Allorhodopirellula heiligendammensis: one gene and its partner. The protein of the gene in region 2 interacts with the protein of the main gene of each other region in a pairwise test. Links are inferred from orthologs where the notes say so. Each region holds a gene or a part of one and is shown on either strand. Other genes may lie near its edges.

Region 1 (3,926 bases), on a different replicon or contig from region 2:
ACCGGCTGCGGGAAAGAACTGGTAGCTCGCGCGATCCACAGCCAAAGCCTACGTGCTGAAAAACCATTTGTCGCCGTCAACTGCGGTGCGCTGCCAGAGAACCTTATCGAGAGTGAACTCTTTGGGCACACAAAAGGCTCCTTCACCGGCGCCGATACGTCACGAGTTGGACTGTTTGAGGTCGCCAATGGCGGCACCCTGTTTCTCGATGAGATTGGAGAGCTACCGCTCGCGGTGCAAGCCAAGCTGTTGCGGGTGCTAGAGACCGGCGACATCCGTCGGCTCGGCGACAACGAGAGTCTGCATGTCGACGTGCGAATTGTCTGCGCCACACACCGCGACCTGGAGAAAATGGTGGGGGAACAGACATTCCGCGAAGACTTGATGTTCCGCATCAATACGTTCGAACTTCGCGTACCCCCACTGCGTGAGCGGATCGAAGATCTCGTTACGCTCGCGTCGCATCTACTGCGTCGCCATCGCCGGGATGGCGCTGACGATCAGCTCTTCACTCCCGAGGCGATCGCTGAACTTCAGGGTCACCAGTGGCCAGGCAACGTGCGTGAACTCGCCAATGTGATCGAGCACGCATCCGTCCTCTGTGATGCATTGCCGATCGGAGTAGAACACCTACCGGCTCATTTTTCGCAGCGAAAATTGCGGGATGATCTCGTCGGCACCGCTCCAATGTCCCTCAAAGAGCTGGAGCAACTTGCGATCGACCGCAGCATGAAGCGGCACGACGGAAACAAAAAGGCGGTGGCTGAGGAACTCGGCGTCAGCTTAAAAACACTCTACAATCGCCTCAACGTAACTGCGGAAGCGGAAGCCGCTTAAGTAACCGTTGGCGATCCGTAGCATCTTCCGATGTTTCGCTAACAATCCACCTGGAACGTGAGCATCCGAAGCATCATCGAGCGAACCTTCTGCTGGAGAGGCAAGTTTTAATAAATCTTGCGTGGGCGAGCTTCGCGATCACACTCCGAGCGATCACATTCCAAGCTACGGACGCTGCCCCCCTTCCCTCCGTGTCAACACCATCAAGCAACATCGCCCCGCGAGGCGATGTTGCGTTCCTCACCCAATGGACGCCATGGTTGATCCTGCCGTTGACGAAACGCACATGGCCGCGGCTGTCGAATTGGCGTGGGCTGGCCTCGGGTCAGTTGAGCCCAACCCCATGGTCGGCTGCGTGATCGTCCGCGCTGGCCAAGTGATCGGGCGTGGGTGCCACGAACGATTCGGCGAGGCGCATGCCGAAGTTAACGCGTTGCATGACTGTTTACAAAATGGGCATGACGCGAAGGGCGCGACCGCCTACGTCACTCTCGAACCGTGCTGCCACCACGGTAAGACCCCACCCTGCGCCGATGCCCTGATCGCTGCCGGGCTTGCCCGCGTCGTGATCGCGGTCGTCGACCCCTTTGAGCAAGTCTCCGGGGGCGGTGTCGCGAGATTGAAAGACGCCGGGATCGAAGTCGACACGGGGGTCGCAGTTGAACTCGCCACCAACCAACTCGCTGCATATCTGAAACGAGTGCGGACGGGTCGTCCGTGGGTGATTGCCAAATGGGCGATGAGCATGGACGGGCGGATTGCGACGGCCACCGGGCAAAGCCAGTGGATCACAGGCGAATCGGCCCGCCGCGAGGTACATGCCTTACGCGGCCGGATCGATGGGATCGCTGTCGGCATGGGCACCGTCCTGGCGGACGACCCGCTCCTGACCGCCCGGCCAAGTGGGCCCCGCACTCTCAATCGCACTCTCAATCGCATCGTCTTCGCACAAACGCGAGTGCCTCCTCTGGATCGTCAACTTGTAAAAACTGCAACTAAAACGCCGCTGTGGCTGATCGCTGGGCCGCTGGTTCGAGACGCAGATTTGGCCGCGCTGAGCGGCCATGGCGCCAGGGTGATCCGCTGTCAAAATCCAGATCCTATCGCCATGATTGATGAGGCGCTGCTGCGACTTGGCGGGCGTGATAATCCCGGCGGCACCCCCCTCACAAACCTGATGGTTGAAGGCGGCGGGCGGCTGCTGGGCAGCTTCGCTGCAGCTGAGCAAATTGACGAAGCGCATGTTTACATTGGCAGCAAATTGATCGGTGGCCAGGCGGCTCCCGGTCCGGTGGGCGATCCAGGAATTTCCCAGCTCAATCGATCCATCTCACTCCGCGTTGGCTCGGTCGACCGATTCGACGATGACGTGCGGATCATTTATCGAAAAGCCTCCCAGCACCGTTGAGCAGCTATAATAAGCGACAACCAAGTGCTTTCCAACTTCGGCAAACCGCTCGCACTCTCTCTCACTTTTGCTGCTCACCATGACTCGAAATCGTCTGCTTGCCTGCATCATTTTGATCGCATCGGCCTCGCTCCTAATGCTGACACCAACCATTGGCGAAGAAACAACTAATACTCAGGATATGTTCAAAAAAGAAACCTACGTCAGCTCAGGTGGCGGCGAACTGAAGTATCGCATCCACATTCCGCAATCCGCCAGCACCGATGCCAAACTACCGTTGGTATTGTTTCTGCACGGTGCGGGCGAGCGTGGCAACGATAACGAAGCGCAGCTCAAGCATGGCGCGACCGAGTTCCTCAAAAACGGGCGTGACGAGCAATTCCCGGCGATTATCGTTGCCCCGCAATGCCCTCGCGACATGAAATGGGTTGATGCCGATTGGTCTCAATCCGAGGGCGAGGGTACGTTCATGTCCACCCCCTCACCAACGATGAACCTCGTCTTTCAACTACTCGACGAGGTCATTGCCCAAGGCAACGTGGACACCTCGCGATTGTACGTCACCGGTCTCTCCATGGGCGGCTATGGAAGCTGGTACGCGGCAGCGGAGTACCGCACCATGGCGAGCCACGAGGTTGCCGACGCAGCAAGGGACTCAGGCCGTGCCGCGACCAGTGGCTTCGCCGCCATGATCGCTGTCTGCGGCGGTGGCGATTCCAGCTGGGCCGATCGCTACGACCCTGTTAGCGTTTGGGCCGTTCACGGCGACGCTGACACTGCTGTGCCCGTCATTCGCAGTCGTGCCATGATCGCCGCCTTGGTCAACGGAGGCCATCCAGGGGAAATTCGCTATACCGAACGCGCCGGTGTCGACCATGACAGTTGGACCCAGACGTACGCCGATGATGAAACCTACGATTGGCTATTCTCGCAATCGCGCCAGTAAAGCTGCGGGATTAACGTTTATCTGTCATCGGCGATAACCGACCATGGGATGTTAAAGTAAACCCCGTTGGGATCGCTGATCTTGGGGCCTTGAAAGGGTGGCGCGATCGACGGAGCGTCCCACACCCTGTCGTCGCCGCGAGAGAGCTGCAAGCGGCGGTGATTCTGTCGTACAGGCGCGCAATACCAAGACCGCCTCTCGCCTTCGACGCGTGCTTCCACCATCAGCAGTAGTTCTGGATCGGTGCCATCGACAAAAGCAAAAAGGGCTCCGTTTTCGACATGGTTCGGCTCGCTCTGATACTGATACAAAGGGGCTGTTAGCAATCGCAGTTCACGGAACCTATCTTCGTGAGCAACCTCCTGAATTCGACCGCGGAACTGCCGAGCGAGACGTAATATCTCCAGGCGTCGCACCGAGTTTTTTTGACTTGGCGACGGAACATCCGCCAGCTTAAAAAACTGAATGCCAGGCTCAGTCGGATGCCATACCGCCACATTGTTCAGAGTTGCAGTGAGCGGATCGGACGACAGCGATTGAAAGGTGAGCCGACGGGCAGCGACAGGTCCATCCACTCTGGCGTAGATACTCAGAAAGGCGGCCGGGCGCTCATGATCCGTCCACAGGTACGAGTCGCCGTATACGCTTCCGTCGATCGCGTTGGACCAGCGCAGCAACGAGTTTTCTTTCCGGGTCAGTTCTCGGCTGGACGCATCGTTGCTGATTTTTAGATCC
Region 2 (4,028 bases):
GGTCACGGCGAACTTCAAACCGACCAAGACCGAGCAGGATATCCACTATGAACTCGAGGCCGCGATGCGGCAGCTCGGCGCCGAGGGCGTGTCGTTTCATCCGATCGTTGGGGCTGAGCCCAGTGGGGCGCTGCCGCACTATCGGCCAGGTGACATGCCGCTGGGCGAGTGTCGCACTTTATTGATTGATTGGGGGGCGAAAGTCGACGGGTATTGCAGCGATCTGACCCGCACTCTGCACCGCCCAGGCTCGAAATCTGCCAATTCCGACCGGTATGAAGCCGCTTACCAGGCCGTTCTCGAAGCGCAGCTCGCAGCGATTGCCACCATTCGCGACGGCGTCGCGGCCGTTGAGGTCGATGCCGCCGCCCGCGCCGTCCTCGCCAAAGCCGGTTTCGCCGAGGCATTCAGTCACGGACTGGGGCACGGTTTTGGACTCGAAATTCACGAAGATCCCCGCATGGGTCCAGCCTGCACCGAGACGCTCCGCAGCGGAATGGTGCTGACCGTCGAGCCAGGTGTGTATTTCGAGGGGGAGTTCGGTATTCGCATCGAAGATGATCTGTTGGTCACCGATACTGGCTGTGAATTGCTCAGCGACCTCCCCAAGGGTCTCGATGATTGCCCGCTGGTAATGTAAAACACCGGTCTGAATCCCCACGCACACCACCCTTTCGTTTTGAAACTCAGGCTTTTCGCATGACTGCTGATTCGCCCAAACGCGGCTCGACCACCAAGAGCGTTGGCTCGAAATCCCCTCAGGGGGCAAAATCTCGCTCAGCGACTGGACCGGGCGACGTTTTCGACATCGATCGCATTCGCCAGATCGTCGAGTTGATGGAGCAACACGAACTCAGCGAAGTGGACCTGCAGCAGGCCGACGATCGCATTCGATTGACCCGTGGCGGCTCGCAGCCCGTACCCGCCGCGTACCCCGTTAGCGCACCTGCCCCCGCCCCTGTCGCTGCGGCGCCAGCCCCGGCTCCGGCGGCCGCAGCCCCCGCTAGCGGTGGATCCGACGCAGCAGCATCGACCGCCGGTACGATCACGATTAATTCGCCCATGGTGGGGACATTCTACGCTCGAGCGAACCCCGAGGCGCCGGCGTTTGTCAAAGTTGGCGACCGGGTCAGCGAAGACACCGTCGTGTGCATCGTCGAAGCGATGAAGGTGTTCAACGAGATTCCCGCCGAATGCAGCGGCAAAATCGTCGAGGTGCTCGTGGGTGATCAGGAACCCGTCGACTTCAACAAGCCCCTCTTCCGCATCCAGACCGGTAGCTGAGCGATGTTTCAACGAATCTTGATCGCCAATCGTGGCGAAATTGCGCTGCGCATCATCCGTGCCTGCCGTGAAATGGGCATTGAATCCGTCGCGGTTTTTAGCCAAGCGGATGCCGACTCCATGCACGTCAAGCTCGCCGATCGGGCGATTTGCGTCGGTACCGCCCGCAGCGCCGATAGTTATCTTAAAACCGACCGGATCATCGCTGCGGCAGAAGTCTCCGGGGCGGATGCGATTCACCCCGGCTACGGTTTCTTAGCTGAGAATGCTCAGTTTAACGAAATGTGCCGGAGCAGCGGCTTTGAATTCATCGGTCCTTCGCCCAGCGCGATGGAAAAACTCGGAGACAAGAACACCGCCCGCAGCATGGCGGTTGCCCAGAACGTCCCCGTCGTGCCCGGGAGCGATGGGTTGATCACTGACTTTAGTCGCGCCGCGGCAGTAGCCCAGGAGATCGGGTTTCCGGTGCTGATCAAAGCCACCGCCGGTGGTGGCGGCAAAGGCATGCGGGTTGCCGAGAGCGAAGAGGTGCTCGTCAGCCAACTCGAAGCTGCGCGAAACGAAGCCATTGCAGCATTTGGCAATGGCGGTGTGTACCTCGAGAAATTCGTTGCGAACCCGCGTCACATCGAGGTTCAGGTCATCGCCGATACCCACGGGAACGTCTGCCATTTGTTCGAACGGGATTGCAGCGTCCAGCGGCGACACCAAAAACTCGTCGAAGAAGCTCCCAGTCCTGATCTGCCCCAAGAACGCCGCGAGGCGATCTGTGATGCCGCCGTCCGTATGATCGCCGGCGCCGATTACGCGGGTGCGGGCACGGTCGAGTTCATCGTGGACAAGGACTACAACTTTTACTTCATCGAGGTCAACGCGCGTATCCAGGTCGAGCATCCGGTGTCGGAGATGATTACCGGTGTGGACCTGATCCAAGAGCAAATTCGCGTTGCTGCGGGTGAGACCCTGTCTTTCGCCCAACATGATCTCCACGTCAGCGGCGTGGCGATTGAGTGCCGGATCAATGCGGAAGATCCCAAGAAGAACTTTCAACCTTGCCCCGGCAAAATTCAATCGATGTTCGCTCCCGGCGGATTGGGTGTGCGATTTGATTCGCACGTGGCGACCGGTTATACGGTGCCTCCCTACTACGATTCGATGATTGGCAAATTGATTGTCCATCGGCCCACACGGGAACTCGCCATCGCCACGATGCTCCGCGCGCTCCGCGAACTGCAGGTAGAAGGAATTTCGACGACGGTCCCGTTCCACGAATGGATCCTGCGGGACGAAGCGTTCCTCGGCGGCAGTGTCGACACCAAGTATGTCGACCGAGCATACAAAGGGCAGTAGTCGGATTGCCGACCGACGGTTTCGCCGGTCGTGAGAATTGAGCGGGGAAACATTTGGTGTCTGCGTAACTCGCCACCACGATACGTCCGGGTTATGCTGGTGGGGATTCCCCACTTCGTATTTTACCCGTATGAGATCTCCCATGGATTTTCCTTCATTCTCACGACGACGATGGCTCGCTGCTACGGCTGCAACGGTGGCTGCGGCCACACTGCCTCGGCCAGCATGGGCCGCCGGTGCCCCCCAAGCAAAATTGGGCATTCAGCTCTATTCCTTGCGGGGTTACAACGTCAATGATGCGTTGCAACACGCCGCTGATCTCGGATTTGATGAGGTGGAGTTCTACAGTGGGATGCTGCCAATCAACTCGACGCCGGAGCAGATCGCGGAGATTAAGAAACGCGTGTCCGACTTGGGTATGTCAATTTCTGCGCACGGCGTGAATCATTTTGGTGGCGACGCTGCTGCCAATCGCAAGCTGTTTGAATTTGCCAAGGCACTTGGTGTGCCGACCATTACGGCAGATCCAGAGCCGGCCGCTTTCGATAGTTTGGACGACCTCGTCGACGAGTTCGACATTCGCATCGCCATCCACAATCACGGTCCGTCGGCGCGTTACAACCAAGTCGTTGATGTGCTCAAGGCGATCGAAGGTCATGACGAGCGGATTGGGGCGTGCGCAGACCTCGGACACTACATCCGATCTGGGCAAGAACCCGTCGAGGTGATCCGCTCGCTGAAAGGACGTCTGTATGGCGTCCATCTCAAGGACTTTGCTGAGATGAAAGAACACACCAAGGGTGTGGTCTTGGGCCAAGGGCACCTCGATGTCGAAGGCGTCTTCGTCGCCATGCAGGACGTTGGCTTTCCCACCAACGGTGCGTTGTCGCTCGAGTACGAAGAAGACCCGAGCAATCCGCTCGCTGAGATTCGCCAATGCGTCACCATTGCCAATGCCGCCATGGAAAAGGTGTCTACCTAGACGCTGACGACAATCCTGTAACGGCAGTTGGGCTGAGTGGTGAGCCGCATGTGGCGAGCCACGCATGCCCGTCGATACCTTCCACGATGCGCAGTACGACGCAAAAGAAACGATCACGCTGGCGTGCTCAGCACGCTCGGCCGCGGTCGCGGCGCATGATTGTTCACCTTCGCCAGACTTTCTTTTCTCTCCGGCTCAGCTTAGGCTGTAGTCTCAGTTTGGTGGGATCGTTGTGACAAACCGACGGGAAATGAAATGCGAATTGGTGTACCGGTCGAGACCTGGCCGGGCGAACTCAGAACCTCGCTCGTGCCGAGCAACGCGAAAAAGCTGATCGGAAGTGGGTTCGAGATAACTGCGGAGTCCGGTCTCGGGCTCGCGTCGGGCTTCTCCGACGAGGAGTACACCGAGG

Evidence for each region.
Region 1: the proteins of accC (region 2) and ribD interact in binary tests that used the Escherichia coli proteins (3 or more experiments, as listed by UniProt). The link is inferred for Allorhodopirellula heiligendammensis from one-to-one orthologs.

Annotation. Positions count from the first base shown.
Region 1 is NZ_SJPU01000001.1:364,467-368,392, forward strand. The notes cover bases 338-3,169. They hold ribD (bifunctional diaminohydroxyphosphoribosylaminopyrimidine deaminase/5-amino-6-(5-phosphoribosylamino)uracil reductase RibD), read left to right. Parts: upstream 338-1,093; coding sequence 1,094-2,245; downstream 2,246-3,169. Other genes in these bases: Poly21_RS01355 (sigma-54-dependent transcriptional regulator), read left to right, coding at 338-837; Poly21_RS01365 (carboxylesterase family protein), read left to right, coding at 2,325-3,169. In the rest of the region: more of Poly21_RS01355, read left to right, coding at 1-337; more of Poly21_RS01365, read left to right, coding at 3,170-3,191; Poly21_RS01370 (hypothetical protein), read right to left, coding at 3,209-3,926. UniProt on the Escherichia coli protein: Converts 2,5-diamino-6-(ribosylamino)-4(3h)-pyrimidinone 5'-phosphate into 5-amino-6-(ribosylamino)-2,4(1h,3h)-pyrimidinedione 5'-phosphate.
Region 2 is NZ_SJPU01000003.1:909,008-913,035, forward strand. Bases 527-3,460 are described here. They hold accC (acetyl-CoA carboxylase biotin carboxylase subunit), read left to right. Parts: upstream 527-1,287; coding sequence 1,288-2,634; downstream 2,635-3,460. Other genes in these bases: Poly21_RS23270 (M24 family metallopeptidase), read left to right, coding at 527-640; accB (acetyl-CoA carboxylase biotin carboxyl carrier protein), read left to right, coding at 700-1,284; Poly21_RS23285 (sugar phosphate isomerase/epimerase family protein), read left to right, coding at 2,777-3,460. Outside these bases: more of Poly21_RS23270, read left to right, coding at 1-526; more of Poly21_RS23285, read left to right, coding at 3,461-3,616; Poly21_RS23290 (Re/Si-specific NAD(P)(+) transhydrogenase subunit alpha), read left to right, coding at 3,872-4,028. UniProt on the Escherichia coli protein: This protein is a component of the acetyl coenzyme A carboxylase complex; first, biotin carboxylase catalyzes the carboxylation of the carrier protein and then the transcarboxylase transfers the carboxyl group to form malonyl-CoA.